Regions from separate parts of the Salinicoccus sesuvii genome, predicted to be linked through region 1. Evidence: predicted binding sites of a transcription regulator. Region 1 holds the regulator's gene; the other holds the start of a gene.

What was found. The regulator NrdR, encoded in region 1, represses ribonucleotide reductase genes. The targets are predictions, from matches to a motif close to AACACNATATATNGTGTT.
Region 2: a site for NrdR is predicted at 2,507-2,524, ahead of nrdI (class Ib ribonucleoside-diphosphate reductase assembly flavoprotein NrdI). Genes of this name have one in related genera too.

What each region holds. Positions count from the first base shown of each region.
Region 1 covers NZ_JBHRWV010000002.1:217,662-226,124, forward strand. Annotated here, with positions in the region: gene polA (DNA polymerase I) at 1-2,263, shown strand, start outside; gene mutM (bifunctional DNA-formamidopyrimidine glycosylase/DNA-(apurinic or apyrimidinic site) lyase) at 2,272-3,141, shown strand; gene coaE (dephospho-CoA kinase) at 3,146-3,736, shown strand; gene ACFOJ8_RS03815 (glyceraldehyde-3-phosphate dehydrogenase) at 3,818-4,825, shown strand; gene nrdR (transcriptional regulator NrdR) at 4,917-5,390, shown strand; gene ACFOJ8_RS03825 (replication initiation and membrane attachment family protein) at 5,377-6,726, shown strand; gene dnaI (primosomal protein DnaI) at 6,732-7,661, shown strand; gene thrS (threonine--tRNA ligase) at 7,974-8,463, shown strand, end outside.
Region 2 covers NZ_JBHRWV010000008.1:184,687-193,149, reverse strand. Annotated here, with positions in the region: gene recQ (DNA helicase RecQ) at 1-1,352, shown strand, start outside; gene ACFOJ8_RS09920 (DMT family transporter) at 1,388-2,254, opposite strand; gene nrdI (class Ib ribonucleoside-diphosphate reductase assembly flavoprotein NrdI) at 2,630-3,037, shown strand; gene nrdE (class 1b ribonucleoside-diphosphate reductase subunit alpha) at 3,000-5,105, shown strand; gene nrdF (class 1b ribonucleoside-diphosphate reductase subunit beta) at 5,136-6,110, shown strand; FMN riboswitch at 6,234-6,376, shown strand; gene ribD (bifunctional diaminohydroxyphosphoribosylaminopyrimidine deaminase/5-amino-6-(5-phosphoribosylamino)uracil reductase RibD) at 6,525-7,559, shown strand; gene ACFOJ8_RS09895 (riboflavin synthase) at 7,565-8,206, shown strand; gene ribA (GTP cyclohydrolase II) at 8,199-8,463, shown strand, end outside.

The DNA.
Region 1 (8,463 bases):
TGGTACACTGAGCAAAAAAGCGGATCAAGAAGGATTCCAGACCATCATTATTACCGGTGATAAGGATTTGACACAATTGGCAAGTGACAATACGGTCATTTACTATACAAAAAAAGGCATCTCCGATATAGACCGATACACACCGGCATTCGTCGATGAGACCTATGGTCTAAAACCAGAACAAATTATTGATCTGAAAGGACTTATGGGGGACAAGTCGGATAATATCCCGGGTGTCCCGGGTGTAGGAGAAAAAACGGCGCTTAAACTACTCAGCGAACATGGATCGGTCGAAGCAGTGCTTGAAAATCTAGAGAGTATCAAAGGAAAGAAACTGAAAGAGAATTTGACGGAACACAAAGAGGATGCCTTAATGAGTAAATCGCTCGCAACCATCTATCGCGAAGTTCCGCTCGAATTCGATATGGACACTCTCGCCTTTACTAATGAAAATCAAGAAGAGAAGTATGCAATTTTCAAAGAATTGGAATTCGAATCACTGCTTAAGAACATGGAAGCTTCTGAGGCTGAAGATAAGAAAGAATTTACTTCCAATCGTGTCGACACTCTGGACGCGCTCGGTTCAGCAGTTTCCCTACACTTGGAAGTCCGTGCAGACAATTATCTGATCCATGGTCCAAAAGAGATTGTCATTACTGATGGAGAAAACACTTTTATCAGCGAAGTGGAAGATGTAGATCATAAGGCGCTTGAGCAGTTCTTGAAATCAAGAGACACTATCAATGTCTACGACATCAAACGTCAAATGGGCCTTCTCAAACATCTCGATATTCATTTTGAAGCTTTCGACACGGATATCATGCTTGGTAGTTTCCTGTTGGATCCATCGAAGAAGATCATCGATGTAGCAGAGACCGTCGGACAATTTAATATCAACATCGATAGTGATGACTTCCACTACGGCAAAGGTCGAAATGCTAAGCAACCTACCGGTGAGGAACATGACAAGTTTTTAAGTGATAAAGTCATGGCAGTCCACTATGTGGGCCCTCTGATGGCGGAATCGCTCGAAAAGGACGGCATGTATGATCTTTGGAAAGACTTAGAGATCCCACTCGCAAAAGTGCTCTCCGGTATGGAGTATCGCGGCATTACAGTTGATGCAACGCGACTTAAAGATATGGAAGGTGAGATAAAGGGACGCCTTGACGAGATTGAAGAAAAAATATATACGCTTGCAGGGGAGGAGTTCAACATCAATTCTCCAAAGCAACTCGGCGTGATTTTATTCGAGAAGCTCGGACTGCCTGTTGTGAAGAAGACCAAGACAGGTTACTCCACTGCAGTCGATGTACTAGAAGAGCTCCAGAGTAAGCATGAAATCGTCAGCTATCTTCTCGATTATCGATCGCTCTCAAAACTGCAGTCGACCTACGTCATCGGGCTGCAAGGTGAAATTAAGGAAGACTCTAGAATCCACACACGTTTCAATCAGACACTGGCACAGACCGGGCGTCTTTCATCGGTTGAACCGAATCTGCAAAATATACCGATACGCATTGACGAAGGTCGCAAGATTAGAAAAGCCTTTGTGCCAAAAGATGATTCCCATGTGCTACTGGCGCTCGACTATTCTCAGATTGAGCTCAGAGTACTTGCGCATATCACTGGTGACGAAACCATGACGAGTGCATTTACAAGCGACACCGATATCCATACTAAGACCGCTATGGAAGTCTTCGGTGTCGAACGTGAAGATGTCACCAGCGATATGAGGCGAAATGCAAAGGCAGTCAACTTTGGAATCGTCTATGGCATCAGTGATTATGGGCTGAGCCAGAACCTCGGTATTACTCGAAAAGAAGCAAAGACCTTCATCGATAATTACCTCGACTCATTCCCAGAGGTCAAGATGTTCATGAAGTCCATCATCCAGGATGCCAGACGCGATGGCTATGTAAAAACGCTGCTCAACCGTAGGAGATACATTCCGGATATTCAAAGCCGTAATTTCAATGCAAAGAGCTTTGCTGAACGGACAGCAATGAATTCACCAATCCAGGGAAGTGCAGCGGACATAATAAAACTCGCAATGGTAAAATATGAACAATCAGAAGAAGCACAGAAATTTAATGCTCAATTGCTGCTGCAAATCCACGATGAGCTGATCTTTGATATTCCGAAGGAAGAAGTAGAAGCATTCATTCCAGTCATCCAAGATATTATGGAAAATGCAATTGCGCTCTCGGTGCCACTCAAAGTGGACTATGGATACGGCAGTGATTGGTATGAAGTAAAGTAGGTGGAAATATGCCGGAATTACCGGAAGTAGAATTGGTCAGGCGTGCTTTGACCAGAGAAGTGGAAGGCGCTAGAATCGAAGCCGTGGCGTTTTCCGATTATGTGATTAAAGGGCACCAAACGGGGCGCAGAACAATCATCAAGGAAGATCTTGAAGGTTTTAGTTCGAAGGTCCATGATGCGACAATCAAAAAGATTGGTAGACGCGGTAAATATTTGTATTTCATAATGGAAAAATCGGATGGTCTGTTCCATATGATATCTCACCTCGGAATGTCCGGAGCTTATTTTGTAAGAGATTCTATCGATGCTATCACAGACATCAACTATCGCAAGCATTGGCAGGTTGTCTTCAGACTCGAGGATGGACGCGCACTGATCTATTGTGACATCAGGCGGTTTGGGGAAATGGCGACAGTGGATAGATTAAGTACATTCCCGCCATTCACCCGTATGGCTGTTGAATATACAGATTCGGGTAGTCTGCCTGAATTTTTAGAGCGAGTAAAAGCACCGGGCAACTTGAACAAAGCGATCAAAGCTGTAATAATGGACAGTTCTGTCATACCAGGGGTCGGCAATATATATGCCTCAGAAGCACTGTATACTTCGGGCATATTGCCAACACGGAAAGCCGGTAATGTCTCTGTTACTAGGCTGATAGCACTGCACGAAGCTATTACTGACGTTTTTAACCTCTCTATTAAAAGCGGGGGGTCGACAATTTCTGACTATAGAGGTGTATCTGGTGAGAAGGGAAGTATGCAAGACCGCTTCAACATCTACCAGAAGAAGCACTGCAGGACATGTGGTGGACCGGTCAGGACGAAGATAATTGCGACAAGAAATACATTCTACTGTACAACATGTCAGAGGTGAAATAATGAACCAGGTGATCGGACTGACAGGCGGTATTGCTAGCGGCAAATCCACCGCCTCGGACTATATAAAACAAAAAGGCTATCCAGTACTCGATGCCGATATCTACGCAAAAAAGTCGACGGCTAAAGATGGACCAGCGTACCCCGGTATTATCGAGCACTTCGGTAATGACATCCTCCAAGAAGACGGTGAGATTGACCGAAGAAAGCTTGGCGCTGTCATTTTTAATGATACTAAGGAACGAGAAGTATTAAACAAACTGGTTCATCCTGAAGTTCGGAAACTGATGGACAGTGACAAAGAGGCTGCTTTATCGGAAAGTCACGTCTTTCTTGATATCCCGCTGTTATTCGAAAACGGATTGGATCGTCAATGTGACATAACATTGACCGTATATGTCGACCAGGAAACACAAATCGAACGGTTAATGGCACGCAACAACTTCGACCGGTCGGAAGCACTGGCCCGAATCAACAGTCAGATGCCGCTCTCAGAGAAAAAAGAGAAAAGCACGAAAGTACTTGATAACAGTGGATCGAAAGCGGACCTTTTCGAGCAGATAGATGAATTTATATCTAGCATCGAAAAGTGACATTTTATACAGAACTATTCTTCAAAACAACCTCTATTGTGTTATACTAATTAATGAAAAGTATAACACAAAGGGGTAATGGTGATGAAAAAAGTAGCTATTAATGGTCTTGGAAGAATCGGCAGGATGGTTTTCCGCATTGCCGCTGCTTCAGAAGACATCGAACTTGTTGCAGTGAATGCAAGCTATCCTGCAGAAACAATTGCACACCTTCTCAACTATGATACAACGCACGGGGTATGGGGTAAGCATGTCGAGGTGAAAGATGAAAGTCTCTCGATTGGTGGCAGAGAGATACTGCTTACAAATGAAAGGAATCCTGAGAATCTGCCGTGGGAGTCCCTCGGCATTGATCTAGTCATAGAAGCCACCGGTGCATTCAACCATGGCGATAAAGCCAGTGCCCATGTTAATGCCGGTGCAAAGAAAGTTCTTCTGACTGCACCATCCAAGGGAGGCGATGTCCAGACGATTGTACTGGGTGTAAATGACGAGGCGCTCGATCTCGGAACATATGATGTGTTTTCGAATGCTTCTTGCACGACCAACTGTCTGGCACCCGTCGTAAAAGTACTGGATGATGCGTTCGGTATTAAAAATGGTCTCATGACAACAGTGCATGCATATACAAATGACCAGAAAAATATCGACAATCCGCATAAAGATTTGCGTAGGGCACGTTCATGTGGGGATAACATTATTCCGACATCTACCGGAGCTGCTAAGGCACTGGGTGTCGTGCTCCCGCAATTAAAAGGCAAACTGCATGGTCTAGCACTGCGTGTGCCGGTATCAAATGTGTCACTGGTCGACCTTGTCGTTGATCTCGATACACCGGTGACAAAAGATACATTGAACAAGGCATTTGAAGATCAGGCAGAGGGCGAACTTTCAGGTATTCTCGGTGTCAACGAGGCACCACTCGTATCAAGTGATTTCAATACCGACAGCAGAAGCTCTATCGTCGATGCTTCACTGACTATGGTTATGGATGACAATAAGGTAAAAGTGCTCGCTTGGTATGATAACGAATGGGGATACTCGACACGGGTTGTGGAACTTGCTGAGAAAATTGTACAGGAGCTATAATAGTTTTAAAAAGAAGAAACTGATGTTTCTTCTTTTTTTATTCTTAATATATTATAATGGTATACTAATCCTTGAGAAGTGAGGTGGTCATATGAAATGTCCAAACTGCCATCAGACGAGTTCCAGGGTCGTCGATTCCAGACATACCGATGAGGTGTCAGCCATACGCAGAAGAAGGGAATGTGAGAACTGCGGTTTTAGGTTTACCACTTTTGAACGCATGGAACTCTCTCCGCTTGTCGTGGTCAAAAAGGATGGCAACAGGGAAGTCTTCAACCGAGAGAAGCTCATGGATGGATTATTGAGAGCGTGCGAGAAGCGCCCGATACCATATGAAGCACTGGAGAAGACGACTGCCCGCATAGAATCGGCGCTCAGAAATTTAAATAAGCCGGAAATCACAAGCAATGAAATCGGTGAGTACGTAATGAAAGAATTGATTACACTAGACCAAGTGGCCTACGTCAGGTTCGCTTCTGTATATAAGGAATTCAAGGACATCGATCAACTGATGGATACGTTGAATCATCTCACTAAAGGCAGGGATGACGATGAACTTCAATGAACGGCTGAAACCGAACACAGAATTCATAGTCTATAACCCTGCTGCATTTGAAAAATCCCATCTCAGCATACTAAACGAGCTGTACCTGCCTCTGATTCATCAGGATGCAGCAATGGTATATATATACCTCCAGGAATCCTCAGCTTACCATGAGGCACTCGAGATAAGATTCCATAAGGAGATAATGGATGCACTAAATACTTCATTATCAAGCTTTTCAAAAGTGCTGGAGAAACTGGAAGGCATTGGCCTTGTCAGATCTTTTGTATCTGATGAAGCGCATGATGATCTTTTCATATATGAACTGTTACAGCCGCTCACTCCGGAATCCTTCTTCAAGGACCCGATGCTGAGCTTGTACCTCTATAACCACATCGGATCGAATGCTTATAAAGCGAAGAAGGAGCGTCTATGCTATCCTTCTAAACCTGCAAACTTCACGGAAGTTACACGCAAATTCACGGAAGTATTCCAAGCAGGTGACGGTTCAGGCTTCAGTATCCCAGAGGATTCCCTGCGGAAAGATAACATATCGACAGGTCCGAATGTCGATTTGGATGATTTCGATTTCGACGTACTTTTCACCCATCTAAAAGGGACGAAGATTGATCGTGCGTTCTTCACCAAAGAAGTCCGGATGCTCATTGTGAAGCTGAGCGTACTCTTCGATCTCAATGCTTATGATATGAAGCAGATTCTTCTATCCGCGACGACGCAGTATGCGGGTATTGATAAGGAGCAATTGAGATATGAAGCTAGGAAATATTATCAAAAAGAGCACAAGGGCAAACTACCGGAGTTTAAATCTCCTGTAACGGAACCAAGTGCCCAGCCCGAGCAACAAAAGACGGAAAATTCCACGGAATCATACATGGAGCGTCTTGAACTGATCAGTCCACTGGATCGTCTGAACGATATTCGGAAGCATCAGCCGAGCGATAATGATCTGAAGCTCGTGACGGACATCATTGCCAAGACTAGCTTGCCGAACGGTGTCATCAATTTGTTGCTTGAATATGTATACCAGCAGAAGGAAGGCAATTTGAACTACCCATATACAATGAAGATTGCGCGGGACTGGGAAGAGAAGGGTATTCGCTCAGCTAAGGAAGCATACCAGTCGATCATGGAGTTCAGAAAGCAACGCAACACAAAGCGCAGTGGCCGGGAGCGCCAAGGTGAACGTAGGCCATCCTGGATGGATGGTTCGAAGCAGGCGGCACCAAGTGAAAATGTAGAAAAAAGTACTGTGCCTGAAAATAACGGTGTGCAGAAGACGGCGAAAGACGATCCGGAACTTCAAAAAATGATAGATGACTTTAGAAAATCCAGGTGATTTAGATGGAACCTATAAACCAATTTTTAAAAAACAATAAAAAAATACAGGACAACAACGACAAGCTATACGAATCTTTGATTCGTCATCCAAGAATTGTTGAACTGATTGAAAACAGTGAGTTTGAAATCACGCGTTCTATGATTAAAAACGACTTGTTGCAGTTGAAACGTTACACCGAGCAATCCCTTGCATGTGAAAACTGCCCGTCGCTCGGACAATGCATTAATCATCCTCAAGGGTATGTGCCATCGATAGACGTCAGAGGGGGGAGGATTCATATTATCCATACGCCTTGCCCGAACAAGAAGAAAAATGATGCTTTCCGTGAGAAGGAGAAAATGATCGAATCCTACCACGTACCGAAAGATGTCAAAGATGCAACATTCGAAACAGTATTTCTTGATCCTGATTCGAATCGTCAACAGATCATCATGAAGTCTATTGCAGCCAGTAAGAAGATTATTGAAGGCAGCGATACGAAAGGGCTCTATATTCACGGTAGTTTCGGCATTGGTAAATCCTATCTACTCGGATGCATTGCCAACGAACTCAAAGAGCAGTCGGTGTCTTCAATCATCGTCTACGTCCCGGAGATCATAAGGGATCTGAAGGCCGGATTTAAGGATGGTACAACGGACAGCAAGTTCAATACAATAAAAAATGCCCAGGTCCTCATGCTTGATGATCTTGGTGCAGAGGATGTCACACCTTGGGTGCGTGATGAGGTCATGACTGGCATCCTGCATTACCGCATGGTCGAAGGACTGCCAACATTTGTTAGTTCCAACTACTCAATGGCAGACCTTGAGTATCGTTACGCACGTACTAAAGAAAATGGTGTAGAGGAGACGAAAGCACGTCGGATGATGGAACGCCTGAGGGCACTCTGTGAGGAAGTGCAGCTTGAAGGAAACAACTACCGCGGCAACTGATGCTTGATAAATGAAAGTTGGTTGAGTATAATCTTATGTATAATTTCATTAAATGAATTCCAAGGACACCACTTCTTCTGTGTTCATTCAAAGAGAGTGCATGAACTGCTGAAACATGCATAATGAACCGTCTGAGTGACTCCCTTGATATATGCTGGCTAATCCCCAGCCGGCACGGACCGTTATTTCCGACTGAAGGCAGGCATTTGTCATGCGAATCAGGGTGGTACCACGGTGAAAATCGTCCCTCTATATTTTATAGAGGGACGATTTTTTTGAAATATGACCAATACGTATGGAAGGGTGAAGAATATGAGTGAAGTAAAGATTACATTTCCAGATGGAAATGTTAAAGGTTTTGAGTCTGGAGTAACTGCAGAAGAGATTGCTCAGTCCATCAGTCCTGGACTGAAGAAGGCGGCGCTTGCGGCTAAGGTTGACGGGGAGATGTACGATCTCAGAAGACCGATTGAATCAGATTCAGAAATTGCGCTCGTCACAAATAAGGACGATGAGGGGCTAGAAGTACTGCGCCACTCTACAGCACATCTTATGGCGCAAGCACTTAAACGTCTCTATGGCGATGTCAATTTCGGGGTCGGACCGGTCATTGAGGAAGGGTTCTACTATGACTTCGATATGGATGAGAAAATCTCATCGGATGATTTTGAGAAGATAGAGAAAGAAATGAAGCAAATCGTCGAGGAGAACATCGAAGTAGAACGCAAAGTGCTCTCGCGTGATGAAGCAAAAGCGCTCTTCAATGATGATCCATATAAACTTGAATTGATTGAAGCGATTC
Region 2 (8,463 bases), on a different contig from region 1:
GGCCGAGTTACCAAAACATCATTCCTGTGTTGAAACAGCTCGTACCAGATGCAGTTACAGTTGGGTTGACAGCAACAGCTACAGAAGAAGTACAAGAGAACATCCAAGATCTTCTGACCATCGACCGTCCGCATGTCTTCACCACTAGCGTGGCACGTGAGAACTTACATCTAAATGTCGATCCGACTTATCAGCGGGAACAATTCATAGAATCATATATAAAAAGCCGTCCAGGATCGCCAGGAATTGTCTATGCAGCAACGCGTGCTGAGGTGGAGAAGATTTCTCTGCACCTCGAGGAGCACGATATCCGTAACGTTATCTACCATGGCGGCCTCGGCAAAGAAGAACGGAATCTCAACCAGCGTCTTTTTACTACAGGCGAAGTGGATATTGCGGTCGCAACCAATGCTTTTGGTATGGGAATCGATAAACCGGACATCCGCTTTATCATACATCACAATCTGCCTGGAGATTTAGAAAGCTATTACCAGGAGATTGGCCGCGCAGGGCGGGATGGCAAAGTGAGTGAATGCATCCTGCTGTCAAGCCCACGGGATGTTAATCTACATCAGTTTTTCATCGACCGTTCAAACTCGACGGAGCAGTACAAGGATCATATGCGTGCGAAACTCGATCGTATGATCCAGTATAACCGCACGACTAAATGTCTGAGTAGCTTCATCACAAAATATTTCGATTCAGATGAATATGTGGTGGAATGCGGGAAGTGTTCGAACTGTTTGAGTGCCAACCGTAGCTACGATATGACGATGGAAGCAGGTCTCGTGCTGAACCTTGTCGCACAAAGTGAAGTGCCTGTGACTAAGGAGCAGGCGATCCAGATACTTAGGGGAGAGACCGCTGAAAATGTACTGGCTTTCCAGCTGGATACACTGGGTGCTTTCGGCACCATGGAGAACTATCTGACAAGTGAAATCAACCACATCATTGAAGAGCTCGTTTACAGAGGCTATCTCCACATGAAGGCGGATCAGCTCCATATTGTTGAGATGAGCCATAAAGTGCTGAATCACCGTGTGAAGTTGTATACGGTCCCTTTTAGGAGATATTTCAATGAAAAGGTCGACATCAGTACGGCAAGCTCGCCGAATGAGATATTGTACGAAAAACTCGCCAATACACGATGCCGGCTTGCCATAAAATACGACACCCAGCCGGAGAATATTTTCACTGATAATGTACTCAGGGAATTTGCTAAGAAAGTGCCGGAAACAAAACAGGATATGGTGCTTATACAGGGTGTAGGTAATTATAAGCTCAAGCACTACTGCCCGTATTTTCTAGACACCATCCTCGAGTATAAGGCGCAGATGGCGGAAACGGAATAGAAGAAGCCGGCCAAACAGCCGGCTTATATTGATGCTCAAGACGTACTTTCTTGCTTCGATGGTTTATTTCTCATGAACATATAAAATCCTGCAGAAAAGATAATGACATATCCTAGAATTGACAGCATATCGGGAAATTCGCCAAAGAAAACAATACTGAAGATTGCTGTATAAAGTATCGTGGAGTAAAAGAATATGGAAATCTCGCGAGCAGGTGCATAACTATAAGCGATGGTCAGACCAAATTGACCGAATGCTGCACATAGCCCAGCCAATACAAGTATCCAGAACTGAGCCATCGTCATCGGTTCATATTGCCATATGAATAATGGCAAAAGCACAACTGATGAAAAGAAGGAAAAATAGAAAACGACGGTATAAAACTTCTCACGACTACCAAGTACTCTGAGTACAGTATAGGCTCCAGCCGCGAAAAGTGCACCGAGTACTCCTACGAGCGCATAGAACGTCTCACTTGAAAAGGAAGGTTTAATGATGAATATCGCGCCGATGAACGCAATGATAATCGCAATCATCTGATACCTACGTATATATTCTTTTAAAAAGATGGCACAGAGTATGATGGTGAAGAAGGGGCTCAGTTTGTTCAGAATGTCTGCATCGCTCAGCACCATACGGTCGATGGCGAAGAAATTCAGGAGAACACCCGAGACGCCGAGTGCAGAACGCAAGATCAGAAGTCCTTGATTCTCTCTGCGACCAAAAAGTTTTGTTCTGTAGTACAATGCAAAAGAGAGGGCGACGAGCATCGCTACGAAATTTCTGAAGAAAGCTTTTTGGACTGTTGGCAAATCACCGCTGTATTTTACGAGTAATGCCATAAGGCTAAATCCGAGAGAGGATATGAGAAGGGCGATGATGCCTTTTAGTGTATTGTTCATGTAACTGACACTCCGTATTCTTTATTTATTTTCCGGCCTACATTTTATTTCATAGTTACGTCCGGGTACAATTTTAAACAAAAAAAATCAAAACAATTTTCGATATAGTATAACATACATATGATGGGACTTCGGGTCTATTTAAGTGACATTATTCCCAATGAAATGTCTATTTATGCCATTGATAATTATGGATGATTATGGCATCATTAGACGAGTAAATCATATATGTTGTGTGCGAAATTTTAACGAGATACAACATATAGTGTTTAATTCTCCTGGTAAAGGTGTAAAGAAAATAAGGTAAGGTTGACGATTGTCGGACGTAAGTTCGATTATTTTATTTTGCCAGAGTAAGGACAAAGGGGGGATGGTATGCTGATAGCATTCTATTCCATGACTGGAAATGTGAGACGTTTCATCGCCAATTCCGGGGTGGCTGAGCAGTACGATACTTATGAAATCCAGGCGGGCAATTGCCGTGAGCGCATTCAGGAACCATTTATACTTGTCACAGGTACGTACGGTTTCGGGGGTGTCCCAGATGAAGTGAAATCCTTCCTTGAAGTGAATAGTGACTGTTTACTTGCAGTTGCTTCTAGTGGAAACCGAAACTGGGGACAGAATTTTGCACGTGCAGGAGAACATGTCAGCAATGATTACGGAGTACCATTGCTGATGAAATTTGAGCTCCATGGTAACAAAAAAGATAGAGAAGAATTCATTGAAAAGGCAGGGGCTGTACATGAAAGTATTGGACGAGAAAAAATACAATCATATTGAACTGAACAACGAAGTGACGAAACGGGACGATACAGGTTTCTATCAGCTTCATAAAGATCAAGAAGCACTAGAAGTATTTATGGAGGAAGTCCAGGAAAAGACAATCCATTTCGACACTGAATTGGAACGTATCCATTACCTGGTGGACAACGACTTCTACTATAACCTGTTTGAAGAGTATTCCGAAGCGGACGTCATGGAGATCTCGGAGTATGCCGAGAGCATTCCTTTCCAATTCAAAAGCTACATGGCTGCGAGTAAGTTCTTCAAGGACTACACATTGAAGACCAATGATAAGAAGCAGTATCTTGAAGACTACAAGCAGCATGTTGTCATCGTCAGCCTCTATCTGGCGAGAGGAAATAAGGAGCAGGCGAAGCGTTTCATCATCTCTATGATTGAGCAACGTTATCAGCCTGCCACACCAACATTCCTCAATGCCGGGCGTGCAAGACGTGGAGAGATGGTCTCTTGCTTCCTACTCGAAGTAGATGATAGTCTAAATTCCATTAACTACATCGATTCCACAGCAAAGCAGCTCTCCAAGATTGGCGGGGGTGTAGCCATCAACCTATCTAAGCTACGTGCCCGCGGAGAAGCGATTAAAGGTATCGAAGGCGTGGCCAAAGGCGTACTTCCAGTAGCAAAAGCACTTGAAGGTGGATTCGGCTATGCCGATCAACTGGGTCAGCGACCTGGTGCCGGTGCGGTCTACTTGAACATCTTCCATTATGACTTGCCTGAATTTCTGGATACGAAAAAGGTCAACGCGGATGAGGATCTTCGCCTGGCAACAATTTCAACAGGACTGGTCGTCCCGTCCAAGTTCTTCGACCTGGCAAAAAACAATGATCCTTTCTACCTCTTTGCGCCACACACTGTAGAGCGTGAATATGGTCAACCATTGGATGATATGAATCTGGATGAAATGTACGACGAACTCGTAGCCAACGATAAAGTTAAAAAGCGTAAAATGGATGCACGTGAGATGCTGAATACGATTGCCCAAACGCAATTGCAATCTGGATATCCATACATCATGTTCAAGGACAATGCGAATAAGGTCCATCCACTGAAGGATATCGGTCAGATCAAGATCAGCAACCTATGTACTGAAATCTTCCAGCTTCAAGAAACCTCCACAATCAATGATTACGGTACGGACGATGTCATTCGTCGTGATATCTCATGTAACCTTGGGTCATTGAACATTGCGAATGTCATGGACTCAGGAAAAGTTCGCGAATCCGTCCACGATGGTATCGAAGCGCTGACTGTCGTCAGTGATTCCACAGCAATCGCCAATGCGCCAGGTGTCAAAAAAGCGAATGACGAGCTGCACTCTGTCGGTCTTGGTGCAATGAACCTCCATGGCTATCTCGCAAAGAACAAGATCAGTTATGAGTCCGAGGAAGCAAGAGATTTCGCAAATGTATTTTTCATGCTACTCAACTTCTACTCTCTTGAAAAATCAATGATGATTGCTAAAGAGCGTGGCAGAACATTCCAGGATTTCGACAAGTCCGAATATGCATCAGGCAAATACTTTGAGCGCTATATCTCAGAAGTAGTGGAGCCGAAGTCAGACAAGGTCGCGGCTCTTTTCGCAGATATTCACGTACCAACACGTCAGGATTGGAAAGCGCTGGCCGAAGAGGTCAAGGAGCATGGACTATTCCATGCCTACCGTCTGGCAATTGCACCGACACAGAGCATCTCTTACGTACAGAATGCTACAAGCTCTGTTATGCCGATTGTAGATTCCATCGAGCGTAGGACTTATGGAAACTCCGAGACGTTCTACCCGATGCCATTCCTCTCCCCTGAGACAATGTGGTTCTATAAGAGTGCGTTCAACACCGATCAGATGAAAATCATCGATATGATTGCAACAATACAGCAGCATATAGACCAGGGCATCAGTACCATTCTGTATGTGAATTCCGATATCTCTACAAGAGAGCTCGCTAAACTATATATTTACGCTCATCACAAAGGGTTGAAATCCCTCTACTACACAAGGAACAAACTGCTTAGTGTAGAAGAATGTACAAGCTGTTCCGTATAATCAATTGAGCGAAAACAAAGGAGTCATAACATGATTGCAGTAAACTGGAATAAAGAGGACGATATGACAAATGTCTTTTGGCGTCAGAACATCTCGCAGATGTGGGTGGAATCGGAATTTAAGGTCTCAAAAGATCTCAGTTCCTGGTCTGGCCTAACAGAGGATGAGAAAGATACATTCAAGAAAGTATTGGCAGGCCTAACAGGACTCGATACTCACCAAGCAGATGATGGTATGCCACTCATCATGCTGCATACTAAAGATCTCCGAAAAAAGGCGGTCTACTCCTTTATGGGAATGATGGAGCAGATTCACGCAAAATCTTATTCGCACATCTTCTCAACTCTCCTTTCATCTAGGGAGACTGATGAACTTCTAGACAAGTGGGTCATTGAAAACGAGCACTTGAAATACAAATCGGATAAGATTGTACAGTACTACCATAAACTGTTCGGTAAAGAAGCTACTATCTATGATCAGTATATGGCGCGTGTTGCCAGTGTCTTTCTAGAGTCTTTCCTATTCTATTCTGGCTTCTATTATCCATTGTACCTAGCGGGTCAGGGCAGAATGACGACAAGTGGAGAAGTCATCAGAAAGATTCTTCTCGATGAGTCCATCCACGGTGTGTTCACCGGTCTTGACGCACAATCTCTAAGGGCCGAACTCTCTGCTGAAGAGCAAGCGCGTGCAGATAAAGAGATGTACGAACTGATGAAGGCATTGTATAATAATGAAGCACTCTATACGAAATCTCTTTACGATAACTTAGGTCTGACGGAAGACGTACTCAATTACGTCCAGTACAATGCAAACAAAGCGTTGGCAAACCTCGGATTTGATCCTTATTTTGAGGAGAAGGCATTCAATCCAATTATTGAAAATGCATTGGATACGACAACGAAGAACCATGACTTCTTCAGTGTTAAGGGAGATGGCTACGTCATTGCACTCAACGTCGCGCCAATCCAAGATGAAGACTTCCTCTTTGACGAAGTGAAATAGGAAATCCTTAACCCAGCTCCGATCAGGTGCTGGGTTTTTTATATGCTATCGTAACGAAGCAATTGTCTTGACAATTCATATGAATGGCATATGATTGAGTTAGAGTTTTTCAACTGAATACAATCATTCTTTCGGGGCAGGGTGGAATTCCCAACCGGCGGTAGGCCATACGGCAAGCCCGCGACCTGTATCATCTTCTGATGGTATGGCTGATCCAGTGGAAATTCTGGAGCCGACAGTAAGAGTCTGGATGGGAGAAAGAATTGCAGAACATACTAGGAGATAAGTCTGTCCGATTTATCTAAAAAAGTAGGTTTATTCAGCATTGACTAGCAATGCTTATTTCTGCATATATTTTTAAGCGCCGATGATGAGTTCTTTCATCGGCGCTTTTTATATTCAGGAGGGAAAAACTTGAATCGATATATGAGTATGGCGTTCGAATTGGCACGTATGACTGCGGGCCAAACAGGAAAAAATCCCGCGGTCGGTGCCGTTATAGTAAAAGAAGGAAAAGTAATTGGGATGGGCGCGCACCTGGGCTATGGCAAACCGCATGCTGAGCGTCAGGCAATTGCCAGTTGCAGCGAGAGTACGGAGGGAGCAGATATCTATGTCACTCTGGAGCCATGCTCCCATTACGGTAAAACACCACCGTGTACAGAAGCAATTATCGAGGTTGGCATCAGTAGAGTTTTCTATGCAGCAAAAGATCTCAATCCGAAAGTAAGTGGACATCAGGTACTCCTTGATTCAGGCATACACGTAGCACATACGCCGGATGCAATCATCGACCGTTTTTACGCACCTTTCTTCAAGCATCTTGTATCCAAGCGACCAAATGTAACGTTGAAATGTGCCACTAGCCTAGATGGTAGACTTGCGCTTGACGACGGGACAAGTAGTTGGATTACTGGCGAGGCGGCACGTTCTGATGTTCATAATGAACGGCATCAGCATGATGCCATACTAGTCGGTGGTGGAACGCTTCTACATGATGACCCAAAACTGACTGCGCGAATTGAAGGTGGGGGAGACTCTCCAGTTCCGGTAATACTACTCGGCCACGGAGAACTGTCTGACGATCAAATGATTCTGCGCCATCCCAAACGGGCAATCATCTACACGACGAACGAAGCAAACTTGAAATACAGTGAGAATTACGATATCAGGATTGGCGAATGGCCACTCGATGCCATTCTTGAGGATCTTTATGCGCAAGGTATTTCTTCTTTATTTGTAGAAGGAGGGTCCACAATACTGACGTCATTTATAAAGCAGCAATTGTATGACCGGATATTAATTTATATTGCCCCGAAAATATTCGGTGAGTCGAGGCATACACTATATAAGGAGCAGTTCTCTTCCATGGAAGAGAGCGTCCATCTTGAATTGATTGATGTTGAAAAGCTCGGGTCGGATCTTAAATTAACTTATGGAAAGGCTTGAGCACTATGTTTACAGGTATTATTGAACAGATTGGAATAGTGGAGGAAGTACAGGCTACACAAGCACACACAGTCTTCAAAATTACTACAGGTATATTTGATGATTTGAATCTTGGGGATTCAGTTAGTGTCAATGGAACGTGTCTGACGGTCACTGGTCTGACTGAAGAGGCATTTACAGTGGAGATGGTCAACGAAACGAAACGAGTGACCAGTCTGGATGAAGTAAGTGACGGCATGCATGTTAATTTGGAGCGCGCGCTGACATTGAATAGTCGCCTTGGTGGTCATCTTGTTTCCGGTCACGTGGACGGAACGGGTAAAATCGTGCGGGTTGACAATGATGGCAGTGCCATCGTCATGTATATTACATGCCCAGATTTGCTGATGAAGTATATGGTAGAAAAAGGATCTGTAACTATCGACGGTATTAGCCTAACTCTGTTTGATGTAGACATGAAAGCTTCGGAGATTGTTTTGAACTTGATACCGGAAACGCAAGAACGGACAACACTCTCCAGTAAAAATATCGGTGATAGAGTTAATATCGAAGCGGATATGCTGATGAAGCATGTAGCACACTTGCTCAACTTCTCCGATGCAACGGTCAGCAACTCAATTGCCGGAAGGAGGGGGCAAGATGTTTGATACGGTCGAGTCTGCTGTGGCAGATTTAAAGCAAGGAAAACTCGTCATTGTAGTAGATGATGAACATCGTGAAAATGAAGGGGACTTGGTAGGTATTGCTGAGTATATTAGTGCAGATGAAGTGAACTTCATGGCAACACATGGACGTGGATTAATCTGTACGCCCGTAACTACCGAAATCGCTGAAAGGGCAGGACTTAGCCCGATGGTAAACAAAAATAGTGATCCGCATGGCACCGCCTTTACGACTTCCATCG